Regions from separate parts of the Billgrantia sp. C5P2 genome, predicted to be linked through region 1. Evidence: predicted binding sites of a transcription regulator. Region 1 holds the regulator's gene; each other region holds the start of a gene.

Region 1 (4,319 bases):
GAGGAACGGTATGTTTCGCGCTCTGCGCCGGGCCAACGACCGTCGGCGGCATGCCGGCGGCGAGTATGGCTGGTTATTCCGCCCCTACACCGGGGATGAGCTGGTGGCCATCGACTGCGAAACCACCGGTGTCGATACCCGTACCGCCGAGCCCGTATCCATCGGCGCGGTCAAGGTGCGCGGTGACAGGGTGTTGACCAGTGAATCGCTGGACCTGCGCCTGAAGCGCCCCGCCACGCTGACTGGCGATTCGATCCGCGTGCATGGCCTGCGTGGTATCGATCTGGATGACGGCATCAGCCTGGACGAGGCGCTGGTGACGCTGCTCGATTTCATCGGCAACCGGCCACTGCTGGGCTGGCGGCTCGACTTCGACCTGGCCATTCTCAATCGCCAGATTCGTCCGCGCTTCGGCTTCGACCTTCCCAACAGCGGCATCGATGTGGCGCAGCTGTACCACCGGCAGCAGCGTCGCAGTGTCATGGAACCCGAACCGCGCGCGCAGCGTTTCGAGGCGGTGGCGGAGGCCTTGGGTGTGCCGGTCATGGGGCGCAATACCGCCCTCGGCGACGCCGTGACCACGGCATTGATGTACCTGCGCGTGGAGCGGGCCGGGATGCAGGACCGCCGCGAGGCCTGACGCGGTGAATCGTCGCCGTGGCGTCGCCTCGGGGCAGAGGCAATGGTAGGATGGCCCCCGTCATCCACCATGCCTTGGCAGCCCGTGACCATGCAAGACGCCATGATTTTCGATCCCCTTGTTGCCGCCGGCCCCGATGCTTGCCAGGCGCCGGGCAATCAGAGCGAGGAGCCCTCGCCGCTGGACGCACTCGATGCCAGAGCCCGGCGTGAATTCAACAAGCTGCAGAAGCGCCTGCGCCGCCAGGTGGGCAACGCCATCATCGACTATGGGATGATCCACGAAGGCGACCGGGTCATGGTCTGCCTGTCGGGCGGCAAGGACAGCTACACCATGCTCGAGATCCTGCGCAACCTGCAGCGCAATGCGCCGGTGAACTTCTCGCTGGTGGCGGTCAATCTCGACCAGAAGCAGCCGGGTTACCCCGAGCATGTACTGCCCGAGTATCTCGATTCCGTTGGCGTCGAGTACTACATCCTCGAGCGCGATACCTATTCGGTGGTGAAGGAGAAGACGCCGGAGGGCAAGACCACCTGCGCGCTCTGCTCACGGCTGCGTCGCGGCTCCCTCTATGGCTTCGCCGAGGAGATCGGCGCGACCAAGGTGGCACTGGGGCACCATCGCGAGGACATCCTGGAGACACTGTTCCTCAATATGTTCTACGGTGGCTCTCTCAAGGCGATGCCTCCCAAGCTGCTCTCCGACGACGGCAAGAACATCGTCATCCGCCCCCTGGCCTACTGCCGCGAGGCGGATATCGCCGAATTCGCCCGGTTGATGGACTTCCCCATCATCCCCTGCAATCTGTGCGGTTCCCAGCCCAACCTGCAGCGCCAGGTGGTCAAGGAGATGCTGGCCGAGTGGGAGCGTAAGCACCCCGGGCGCATCGAATCCATGTTCAAGGCGGTGACCAACGTGGCGCCCTCTCAGTTGGCCGACCGCGAGCTGTTCGACTTCGAAGGGCTCGAGACCAAGCAGGCCCGGTTGCGCGAGCGCCGGATCGACGCGCTGGATCTATCGCGCAGCAACTGATCGGCCGGTTCGTCCTGCCCAAAGAGAGACCCGCCCGGCATTGCCGGGCGGGTCTCTTCGTTCGGGGCGGTTATGGGCTCAGTGTTCGTCCTGCGCCTGGGCCACCAGGGCTTCCAGATTGAGGATATTCACCTCGCGACCGGAGACCTCGACCAGCCCCTGCTGTTGGAAGCGCCCCAGAATACGGCTGACCGTTTCCACCGCCAGACCCAGGTAGTTGCCGATGTCGGCCCGCGACATGGAGAGGCGGAAGCTGTAGGGCGAATAGCCGCGGCGACGGAAGCGGTCCGAGAGGCTGGAGAAGAAGCTGGCCAGGCGCTGATCGGCGGTCTTGCGCGACAGCAGGCGCATCATCTTGCGGTCGTCGCGCAGTTCCTTGCTCATGCTGCGGTAGAGCTGACCGCGCAGCTCGGGTAATTGCTCGGAGAGTGAATCAAGCCGGTCGAAGGGGATCTCGCACACGGTGGTGGTTTCCAGCGCGATCACGCTGCCGGGATAGATCTGCTCGTCGATGCCGTCGAGGCCGACCAGCTCACTGGGCAAGTAGAAATTGGTGACCTGATCGTCACCCGAACCCTCGGTGGTAACCTGCTTGAGACTGCCGGAGCGCACGGCAAAAACGCTGCTGAAACCACTACCCTGGCGGAACAACGACTCGCCCTTCTTCAATGGAGAGCGGCGCTTGATGATCGCATCGAACTGCTCCATGTCCTCGAGTTCCAGAGCGAGCGGCAGGCACAGCGAACTCAAGCTGCAGTTCTGACAGCGGGTTTCATGCAGCAGTGAGCGCCGCTTGCCGAGCGCATTGGCCGCGTTGACCGGCATGCTCCACCTCCTTGATCATCGTCATGGAGGCATTATGGAACATTAATGAAGCAGGTGAAATGCCCCTTGCGACCTTTGGCCGCAATAAGATTAGGCCCGGCCGGCACACTCCGCGTATCTAGACGATACGCGAGAACTGGGTGTCGAGCCTTGGCGGCAGCCGGGCATCGAAGGCCATGGCGAGGTGCCGGATCAGCAACCTCCCGATCGGTGTGGCGACCACCCGATGGCCTTCCACGGTCACCAGCCCGTCACGCTGGGGGAGCTCCAGTCGGGACAGGGCCTCCGTCAGATAGCGAGGGGCATCGATGCCGAAGGTTTCACTCAGCTCGTCCAGATCCAGCGTCATGTCGCACATCAGGCGCTCGATGGCATGCCGCCTGACTCGGTCATCGAAGGTCAGCCGGATGCCCCTTGCCGTGGGCAGTTGGCTGCCGTCGAGGGCGGCCTCGTAGTCGGCAAGGCGGGTATGGTTCTGGGCGTAGACGTCATCGACGCAGGAGATGGCCGAGACGCCGAGCCCCACCAGGTCGCACTGGGCATGGCTCGAGTAGCCCTGGAAATTGCGCTGCAGGGTACCGTTGCGCTGGGCGATGGCCAGGCTGTCGCTGGTTCGGGCGAAGTGATCCATGCCGATGTGCACGTAGCCTGCCTCGGTCAGCATGGCGATGGTGGTGCGCAATATCGCCAGCTTCTCCTCGGGCCCGGGCAGGTCTTCGGCGCGAATACGGCGCTGGGCCGCGAAACGCTGGGGCATGTGGGCATAGTTGTAGACCGAAAGGCGCGCCGGCGCCATGGCGATGACCTGTTCCAGGGTGGCGGCAAAGCTGTCGCGGGTCTGGAGAGGCAGGCCGTAAATCAGGTCGAGGTTGAGCGAACGAAAACCGAGGCGGTCGGCCTCGTCGAGCAGCACCTCGGTAAGGATGCGGGGCTGGACCCGATTCACGGCGCGCTGCACCCTGGGGTCGAGATCCTGGACGCCGAGGCTCAGACGATTGAAGCCCAGTGCCTGCAGGTGGCGCAGGGTGAAGACGTCGGCCTCGCGCGGGTCGATCTCGATGGCATAGTCACGCTCACGGGCACTGGAAAGACCGAAGCGGGCATCGAGGCGGTCGATCAGGTCGCTCATCTGATCGAGGCTGAGAAAGGTCGGTGTACCCCCACCCCAGTGCAGTTGGGCCACCTCCCGCCGCGTATCCAGGTGGGGCTTGATCAGTACCATCTCGCGGTCGAGGCGCGACAGGTAGGGCTCCGCAACGCGGGTGGCCTTGGTCGCGATCTTGTGGCAGGCGCAGTAGTGGCAGCCCTTGCGACAGAAGGGAATGTGCACGTAGAGCGACAGTGGCCTGCCGCCGGCGTTGCTGCGAGCGAGGGCGTCCTGGTAGGCCAGCGCGTCGAAATCGTTACTGAACGAATTGGCGGTGGGGTAGGAGGTGTAGCGCGGTCCATGGGTATCGTAGCGCCGTAGCAGTGCCTCGTCCCAGGGGAAAGGATCGGCCATCTCTCGATGCACTGACATCGCGGGAACGGACATGATGGCACTCCGAAAGGCTAACATTGACACAATTTAGCGGGACGCTGGCCAAGGTGGATTGAGCTGCGTCAAACGAAGTGAAAGTCATGTGCCGGTCAGTTGCTCAATGACCCAACGCAGCATGCGGCAGCAGGGCAACCACCTGCCACAGAGCGAAGGCGATGATGGTGAGCGCGGCGATGGTGCGGGTCGCCGGGTGACGGATCAGCGCACCCAACTGGCGGGCGGCGAAGCCGGTGACCAGCAGCGCGGGCAGGGTGCCGAGCCCGAAAGCGCCCATCAGCGCCG
Region 2 (4,319 bases), 1.1 Mb from region 1:
CACCACGCCGCCAATGATGGTGGAGGGGGCGCTGTGACCGAGGCTGGTGGTGGTCATGATGGGGTAGAGGTTGGCAGGAATGTACATGATGGCGGAGGCGGCAAGCAGCGCCCAGGTGCGCTGCAGGCTGTGCGGCAATCGCGCGTGCAGCCGTTCGCCACAGCGTCGGCAATGGCCCTTGCGGTTCGACTCCAGGCGATTGACCAGCCCGCAGGTAGGGCAGCCGGTAAGCCCCTGGCTGGCGGCTGTCGCCCCCGTGTGGGCGCCCTCGGGGGCTAGCGGCTCGCCGGCCAGCGAGAACCACATCCAGTCCGAGTCGATGGACTGGGTGGTGGCCAGCAGCAGCAGCGCGAAGGCGCAGAAGGCCCAGAAGGATATCCCCAGCTCGACCTGCGCCAGGTCCGCCACCTTGAACAGGCTCACCAGCGCGCCAATGATGAAGACGTCAGCCATCATCCACGGATTGAGGTGAGCCAGTGCGCGGGCGATACCGCGGCTGGCCGGTAGCGGCTGACCCTGGAGCAGGCCCAGTTGCAGCCACATCACGCCGAGCAGATAGATCCCCGGCAGCACGACGATCGTCATGATCACCGCAATCGCCACCAGTGGCTGATCGAAGCCGATCAAGGTGGTTGCCGTCTGGGTGAGTTCGATGCGGTTGCCGAAACCGCCGGTGCTGAAGCTGACGAAGGGAAAGGAGATCGCCAGTAGCAGGGCGACCATCGATGCCATGGCCAGCGCCATGCTGCGCTGGGCAGGGCGATGGTGGCGGATGGCCAAGGTATGTCCGCAGCGTGGGCAGTCCGCCCTTTGCCCTGATTGCAGTGGCGGCAGTGCCACGAGCCAATCGCATTCGTGGCAGGCGCGCAGGCGCCGACGCGATGTGCGTGACTCGGGTGGAACCTGATCGACCATGGGGGTGGTCGGTACGAGCGATGGGCGTTGAAACCTGTAAGGCACTGACGAGTCGACTCGAAGGCTGATGGAGCGAGGCTGTCCTCACCCTGAAACTGGAAAGCCGTGTCGGCTGTATCAAAGTGTGGCATGTTGACGCCGCGCATACCATATACAAACATTCGCCCCTGAATGTTCCCTTGAGGAGACGACATTGTTACTTCCCCTGTTGGCCGTTGTCGCGGGTCTTGTATTGCTGGTCTGGAGCGCCGAACGTTTCGTCGACGGTGCGGCGGCAACGTCCCGGCGTCTCGGGGTGTCACCGCTGCTGGTGGGGATGCTGGTGATTGGCTTTGGCACCTCCGCGCCCGAGCTGATGGTTTCCTCGCTGGCGGCGAGTCAGGGCAATCCGGGGCTGGCGCTAGGTAACGGCTACGGCTCGAATATTGCCAATATCGGCCTGATCCTGGGTCTCATGGCGGTCATCTCGCCGCTGGCGGTGCACTCCAGCGTGATTCGGCGTGAACTGCCGGTTCTGGTTGCGGTGACGTTCTTGTCGGCGCTGTTGATGTGGGGCGGGCTGATCGGTCGTGTCGAGGGCAGCCTGCTGCTCGTCTTGCTGGCGGCCATGATCGGTTACAGCATCTGGCAGGCGCGGCGCGGCGACCCCGACCCGCTGGCCGACGAGACCGAGGAGAGCCTGCAGGCGCATCCGATGACGCTGCGTGCCGGCGTGATCTGGACGATCGTCGGGCTGGCGCTGTTGGTGCTGAGTTCGCGCGTGCTGGTGTGGGGGGCGGTGGAGATTGCCGTCGGTTTCGGTGTCAGCGACCTGATCATCGGGCTGACCGTCGTTGCCGTCGGTACGTCACTGCCGGAGCTGGCGTCCTCCTTCAGCGCCCTGCGCCGGGGCGAGCACGACCTGGTGGTCGGCAACGTGGTGGGGTCCAACTTGTTCAATACGCTCGGTGTGGTGGGGCTGGCCGCGGTCATTCACCCCATCGAGGTAGGCACCGAAGTGCTGCTGCGTGACTGGTCCCTGATGACCGTGATGACGCTGCTGATGACCGTCTTCGCGATTGGCTGGAAGGGGCGGCCGGGGCGCATCAACCGGCTCGAGGGTGCGATGCTGTTGGCGTTGTTCGTCGGTTACACCGCGTTCATGGTGCACCTGGTCCTGCGTAGCGCCGGCGCGCTCTAGGGCTGGCTGCGACAACCCGACACAGCAAGAGACGGGGACCCGGCTCGCGCGCTCTAGTAGGCTTGGTGGCAAGCACAGAATGCAGTGACGAGTATTGATCCAGGGCAGCGCCATGGCATGTAGGGTTTTGTAAGTATCGACGCCCTGCATGCCTCCGTGTTCTAGGCTCTTGGAACCCCAGCCGTGTATCGAGGTGAAATGCGTCACGACATGTCCAGGAAGGACGTGGTCGGAAGCACAACAACGGCACCCCGTGTGCTTTCGCATCCCTTGAGACGTTGACTCTTCGCAGCCGAGAGGTACGTCATGGAGCTTGATCCCGTATTGCTTTCGCGATTGCAATTCGCCTTCGTCGTTTCCTTCCATGCCATCTTTCCGGTCTTCACCATCGGCCTGGCATCCTACATCGCCGTGTTGCGTGGGCTCTTCTACAAGACCCAGAACCCGGCATGGGATCGCCTGGCGCTGCTGTGGACCCGGGTCTTTGCCGTCGCCTTCGGCATGGGGGTGGTGTCCGGCATCGTCATGTCCTTCCAGTTCGGCACCAACTGGAGCAATTTCTCCCAATCCGCCGCTAATTTCATCGGGCCGTTGCTGAGCTACGAGGTAGTCACCGCCTTCTTCCTCGAGGCTGCGTTTCTCGGTGTGCTGCTGTTCGGGCGCGACAGGGTGCCCCAGGGCGTGCATCTGTTCGCTGCGATCATGGTGGCGCTGGGAACCTTCATTTCCACGTTCTGGATCCTGGCGGCCAACAGCTGGATGCACACTCCCGCCGGCGTCGACTTCACCGGCGGCACCTTCCGGGTCACCTCGTGGACCGAGGCGATCTTCAACCCGTCATTCCCGTATCGCTTCGCCCACATGGCCATTGCGTCGTTCATCACCGGTGGCTTCGTCGTCGCCGGGGTGAGCGCCTGGTACCTGCTGATCGGTCGTGACGTCGAAGCCAACCGCAAGGCACTCTCCATGTGCCTGTGGATGCTGCTGGTGTTGACGCCGACCCAGGCGCTGGTGGGTGACTTTCACGGCCTCAATACCTTCGAGCACCAGCCGGTCAAGCTCTCCGCCATGGAGGGCAACTGGGAGACCCGCCGCGGTGCGCCGTTCCTGCTGTTCGCGCTGCCTGACCAGGAGGCGCAGCAGAACCGCTTCGAGATCGGCATTCCCTATGCGGCGAGCCTGATCCTGACCCACGAGTTGGACGGGGAGATCCCGGGGATTGTCGAGGTGCCGCCAGAGGAGCAGCCGCCGGTGGCGATCGTGTTCTGGGCGTTTCGCGTGATGGTGGGGCTCGGCCTGCTGATGATCGCGGTCGCCCTGGTGGGGCTCTACCTGCGGCGTGGTGGGCGTGTCTACCAGGCGCGTCCTTACCTCCAGATGCTGCGCCTGATGTCCGTCACGCCCTTCGTTGCCGTGCTCGCCGGCTGGATCACTACCGAGTCGGGCCGGGCGCCGTGGCTGGTCTACGGCATGATGACCCACGCCGAGGGGGTGACCCCCTCGCTGACCGGCGGCATGGCACTGTTCACGCTGGTCGGCTACATGGCGGTCTATGCGGTGATCTTCTATGCCGGCACCTACTACCTGACACGGGTCATCCGCTACGGCATGCAGGATAAGGACGACGACAAGGTGATCGACGACTTCGAGACGCCCAAGCGCCCTTGGTCGGCGACCCACACGCCGTTCGACGACGACCCGACCGAGAAGAGGGCCTGATCATGGAAATGTTCGATCTATCGCTGATCTGGGCGCTGATCATCGGCTTCGGCATCATGATGTACGTGCTGATGGACGGCTTCGACCTGGGGCTTGGCATCCTCTTCCCGTTCGCTCCCGACGAGGATGCCCGCGACGTCATGATGAATTCCGTCGCCCCGGTGTGGGACGGCAACGAGACCTGGCTGGTGCTGGGCGGGGCCGGGCTTCTGGGTGCCTTTCCTCTGGTCTATTCGGTGTTCCTGCCGGCACTGTACATCGGTGTGTTCCTGATGCTAGCGGGCCTGGTGTTTCGCGGTGTGGCCTTCGAGCTGCGCTTCAAGTCGAGCCGCGACCGGCGCGGCCGGCGGCTTTGGAACCTCGCCTTCAGCGGCGGCTCCGCGGTGGCGGCTTTCGCCCAGGGGGCTGTGGTGGGCACCTACATCCAGGGCTTCGCCACCGAGAACAGGGTCTTTGTGGGCGGTCCGTTCGACTGGCTGACACCGTTCACGGTGCTGACCGGGGT
Region 3 (4,319 bases), 780 kb from region 1:
AATGACAGGCGCTTGGGTTCGGGGCGCAGCAGTACCGTGATCACGCCAACGCCGACCAGTACCGCCATGGCCAGGTAGGCAGCCTGCCAGGAGAACCACGAAGCCACGTACAGGGCACCGGCTCCGGCGGCCAGCAGCCCGCCGCGATAGCCGATGATATAGGTGGAGGCCATGGCCGCCTGCATGTCATCCGGCGCCGACTCGATGCGGAAGGCGTCGATGGCGATGTCCTGGGTGGCCGAGCCGAAGGCCACCAGCAGGGCGAAAGCGGCCACCAGCGTCAGGTTCTGCTGTGGCTCGAGGCTCGCCAGGCCCACCAGGCCGCCGATGATCATGGCCTGGGCCACCAGCATCCAGCCGCGCCGTTGGCCTAGAGCGCGCGTCAACACCGGCAACGCCAGGCGATCCACCACCGGTGCCCAGAAGAACTTGATCGAATAGAGCATGCCGATCCAGGCGAAGAAACCGATGGCGGCCACCTGGACACCGTCGCTGCGCAGCCAGGCCGACAGGGTCGAGAATACCAGCAGGAACGGCAGGCCGGCCGAAAAGCCCAGGAACAGCATGGTGATGACGGGGGCGCGTAGATAAATGGCCAGGGCAGCTCCCCAACTGCGCTGAGCGGTAGGGATGGTCATGCGTGGCGAAACTCCTTGAAGAACAGTGGCCAGGGGCGGCCTGCTGCCAGCAACAGTGTTAGAATGGCCCACCGCGCGGTGGAGGTGGGCGGCCCAGTAGGCCCCAACTTCCGGCCGCTCGATTGTTGCAGAGCCCCGGCATTGATGCCAGCAGGATATCCCGGTAGGAGGCCTTCATGAGTCACAGCGAACGTCAGCCGATCGACGACGAGCACGACAGCCTGCCGCGTTGGTACGTCGTGCAATGCAAGGGAGGCGAATCCTTCCGTGCCTCAGAGCATCTGGCCAACCAGGGGTATGAGCTGTTCCACCCCATTCTGCAGGTGCAGAAGAAGCGCGGTGGCAAGCTGGTATGGCTGGACGAGCCGCTGTTTCCCCACTACCTGTTCATCCGCCTCGACCGTATTGCCAGCAACTGGCGGCCGATCCGCTCGACCCGGGGCGTACTCCGGATCGTCACTTTCGGCGACCACCCGTTGCCGGTCGACGACGAGTTGGTGGCAATGCTGCGGGAGCGAGGCGCCCAAGGGCAGGAGAATGTCGCCAACGTCTATTTCCGCGCCGGCGAGAAGGTAGAGATCACTGAGGGGCCGTTCAAGGATCTGCAAGCGGTCTTTGCCAGCCACAAGGGCGACGAGCGGGCTATCGTGCTGCTCAACCTGCTCAATCGACAGCAGCAACTGGAGATGCCCGTGGCGAACCTGCGCCCGCGGACTTGATCCCTCCTGGCGCCAGCCTCGCCAACCGACCAAAGGAGACCGCCATGAATATTGCTCCGCAGCGGGTCGTTACCCTGCACTACATGCTCAGTGACGAGCAGGGCCAAGTGCTCGACGACTCGCGTGCCCGTACCAAGCCCCTCGAGTACCTGCATGGCCACGACAACATCATGGCGGGCCTCGAAAGGGCTCTGACGGGCTACGCGGTCGGCGACAAGTTGAGCGTGACACTGACGCCACGCGAAGCCTACGGTGAGCGCAACGACAGCCTGATCCAGGAGGTCGGCCGCGGTGCCTTCCCCCAGGACGACCTGGCGCCTGGAATGCGCTTCCAGACCCCCGGCGACGACGGTCCTCAGGTCGTCACGGTGCTCGAGGTGCGTGACGACAGCGTGCTCATCGACACCAACCACCCCCTGGCCGGGCACACCCTGAGCTATGCACTGGAAGTGCTCGACGTGCGCGAGGCGACTCGTGCCGAGCTGGCCAAGGGACATCCGCTTCCCGCGGGTATCGAACCGTCCCAGGTCGAAGATCGCAAGGCTCCCTGACCCCTCAAGAAGCTCGAATCCGCTCGAAAAACTGACCTGTGTCAATTCGTTGCGCGGCACTCGCCGCGGCCGAGGCGGAATTTGATTCAGGTCAGTTTTCCATGTGCGTCAAACGGCTAGAGTGAACCCATCACATCAGGTGACGGGGAGAAACCACCATGTACTGGGATGATGCAGTCGTTTTCGGGCTGGTAACCGTCGCGATGATGGTCGCTTTCATGGCAGGTTGGATCGGCTTCGTGATTCGCGATCATCGTCGCAAGCGCAAGCACTGAGCCAGTCTGCAGAGCAAGTCGTCAGGGGAGGGGGGAGTTTTCCCCCCAGTAGCCGGCCCAATTGGGCCGGCATTTTTATTTCCGATGATTTGCCACGTCGCATCAGCGCCCGACCCACCAGTGGTCGGTCCAGGCACGCATCACCCGCTCGGGATACCAGGTCTGGCCCAGGCTGCCGTTGTAGCGGGCCAGTGCACGGGTGAGGTCGCCACGTTCGACGGCCAGATAGTGCGCAAGTATCGTGCAGCCGTAGCGAAGGTTGAGCCAGGGATCCATCAGGTCGTCGGCACTGCGACCCAGCTCTCCGATCCAGAACGGCATGATCTGCATCAGCCCCACCGCGCCGGCGGAGGAGACGGCATCGGCGCGAAAGGCGCTCTCGACCTGAATCACCGCCAGGACGATTTCAGGCGCCAGCCCCGCCAGCCGGGCCTCGTGGTAGATACGCGTGAGCATCTCGCCGCGCAGGGCCTCGTCGCGCACGAAGCGTGCGAGCTTGGGCTCCATCTGGCTCATCCACTGGCGTGCCGCCCATATCTGGTCTGGCGAGGGCGGCGTGGTGACCAGCGTGTCGAGGGTCTGGCGCAGCGAAGGGGGGATGTCGGGCTCCACCCGAATCCGCCGAGCGGGCGGGGCCTGCAGGGCCACGGGCAAGGCGTCGAGAAAGCCCGATTCCCCACCGTCGGTAGTCTCGCCTTGCTCCCGCGCGGAAGTTGGCTGGGTGCCAAGCAGGCTGGCCGCGACCAGCAACACCGCGGCCAGCCGACGATTACACCCCGGTCCGCTCGCGCAGGAATTCGACGATGCTGTCGGCAGGCACCATGGTCGCTTCACTGTCACGCCGTCCCTTGTACTCCAGTTCGCCATTGTCCAGTCCGCGGTCGCCGACTACCAGTCGATGGGGAATGCCGATCAGTTCCTGATCGGCGAACTTCACCCCGGGGCGCAGGTCGCGATCGTCCATCAGCACGTCAAGGCCGGCTGCGGTGAGGGCCTGGTAGAGCCGCTCGGACTCCTCCCGCACGCGCTGCGACTTGTGCGCGTTCATCGGTACCAGGGCGACCTGGAAGGGCGCGATGGCGTTGGGCCAGATAATGCCGTTCTCATCGTGGTTCTGCTCGATGGCGGCGGCGACCACGCGGGTCACGCCGATACCGTAGCAGCCCATCCAGGGGTGGGCTGCCTTGCCGTTGTCGTCGAGCACCGTGGCGTTCATTGCCTCGGAGTACTTCTTGCCCAACTGGAACACGTGACCGACCTCGATACCACGCTTGATCGAAAGCGTGCCCTTGCCGTCCGGCGAGGGGTCGCCCTCGACCACGTTGCGAATGTCGGCCACCTTGGGCAGTGCCGCGTCGCGCTCCCAGTTGATGCCGAAGTAGTGCTTGCCATCGACGTTGGCGCCGGCACCGAAGTCGCTCATCAGGGCCACGCTGCGGTCGATGATGATCGGCATGTCGAGGTTCACCGGGCCCAGCGAGCCGGGGCCGGCGCCGACCACGGCGCGAATCTCTTCTTCCGTGGCCATGGTCAGCGGTGCGGCTACCTCGGGCAGGTTCTCGGCCTTGACCTCGTTGAGCTCGTGGTCGCCGCGCACCAGCAGGGCGATCAGGCCGCCCTCGGTAGCGCGCACCATCAGCGTCTTGATGGTCTTCTCGATGGGCAGGCCGTGCTGTTCCACCAGGGCGGCGATGGTCTTGGCGTTGGGCGTGTCGACCAGGCGCAATGCTTCGCTCGGCGCGGCGCGCTCGGCATTGGTGCCCAGCGGCGCAGGCAGCGCCTCGGCCTTCTCGATATTGGCGGCATAGTCGGATTCGGTGGAGAACGCGATATCGTCTTCGCCCGAAGCAGCCAGCACGTGGAACTCGTGGGAACCGGTGCCGCCGATGGCGCCGTTGTCGGCCAGGACCGGGCGGAAGTCCAGCCCCAGGCGAGTGAAGATCCGCACGTAGGCGTCGTACATCGCCTGGTAGGTCTCCTTCAGGGAGTCCTGGTCGATGTGGAAGGAGTAAGCATCCTTCATGATGAACTCACGCGAGCGCATCACACCGAAGCGCGGGCGGATCTCGTCGCGGAACTTGGTCTGGATCTGGTAGAAGTTGGCCGGCAGCTGCTTGTAGCTGGAGAGCTCGCGGC

Evidence for each region. The regulator FNR, encoded in region 1, switches genes on or off when oxygen is low (the NO sensors DNR and NnrR bind a similar motif). The targets are predictions, from matches to a motif close to TTGATNTANATCAA.
Region 2: the regulator FNR is predicted to act here: its motif matches at 2,190-2,203, upstream of ACRWQA_RS11245 (cytochrome ubiquinol oxidase subunit I).
Region 3: the regulator FNR is predicted to act here: its motif matches at 1,940-1,953, upstream of ccoM (cytochrome c oxidase subunit CcoM).

Annotation. Positions count from the first base shown of each region.
Region 1 is NZ_CM128542.1:3,580,575-3,584,893, reverse strand. Features, by position in the region: gene ACRWQA_RS16535 (3'-5' exonuclease) at 11-640, shown strand; gene ttcA (tRNA 2-thiocytidine(32) synthetase TtcA) at 731-1,672, shown strand; gene fnr (fumarate/nitrate reduction transcriptional regulator Fnr) at 1,751-2,497, opposite strand; gene hemN (oxygen-independent coproporphyrinogen III oxidase) at 2,616-4,031, opposite strand; gene ACRWQA_RS16515 (sulfite exporter TauE/SafE family protein) at 4,135-4,319, opposite strand, start outside.
Region 2 is NZ_CM128542.1:2,441,390-2,445,708, reverse strand. Features, by position in the region: gene ACRWQA_RS11255 (paraquat-inducible protein A) at 1-915, opposite strand, end outside; gene ACRWQA_RS11250 (calcium/sodium antiporter) at 1,109-2,095, shown strand; gene ACRWQA_RS11245 (cytochrome ubiquinol oxidase subunit I) at 2,402-3,814, shown strand; gene cydB (cytochrome d ubiquinol oxidase subunit II) at 3,817-4,319, shown strand, end outside.
Region 3 is NZ_CM128542.1:2,797,291-2,801,609, reverse strand. Features, by position in the region: gene ACRWQA_RS12990 (AmpG family muropeptide MFS transporter) at 1-638, opposite strand, end outside; gene rfaH (transcription/translation regulatory transformer protein RfaH) at 815-1,357, shown strand; gene ACRWQA_RS12980 (FKBP-type peptidyl-prolyl cis-trans isomerase) at 1,402-1,908, shown strand; gene ccoM (cytochrome c oxidase subunit CcoM) at 2,067-2,183, shown strand; gene ACRWQA_RS12970 (lytic transglycosylase domain-containing protein) at 2,286-2,936, opposite strand; gene ACRWQA_RS12965 (proline--tRNA ligase) at 2,953-4,319, opposite strand, start outside.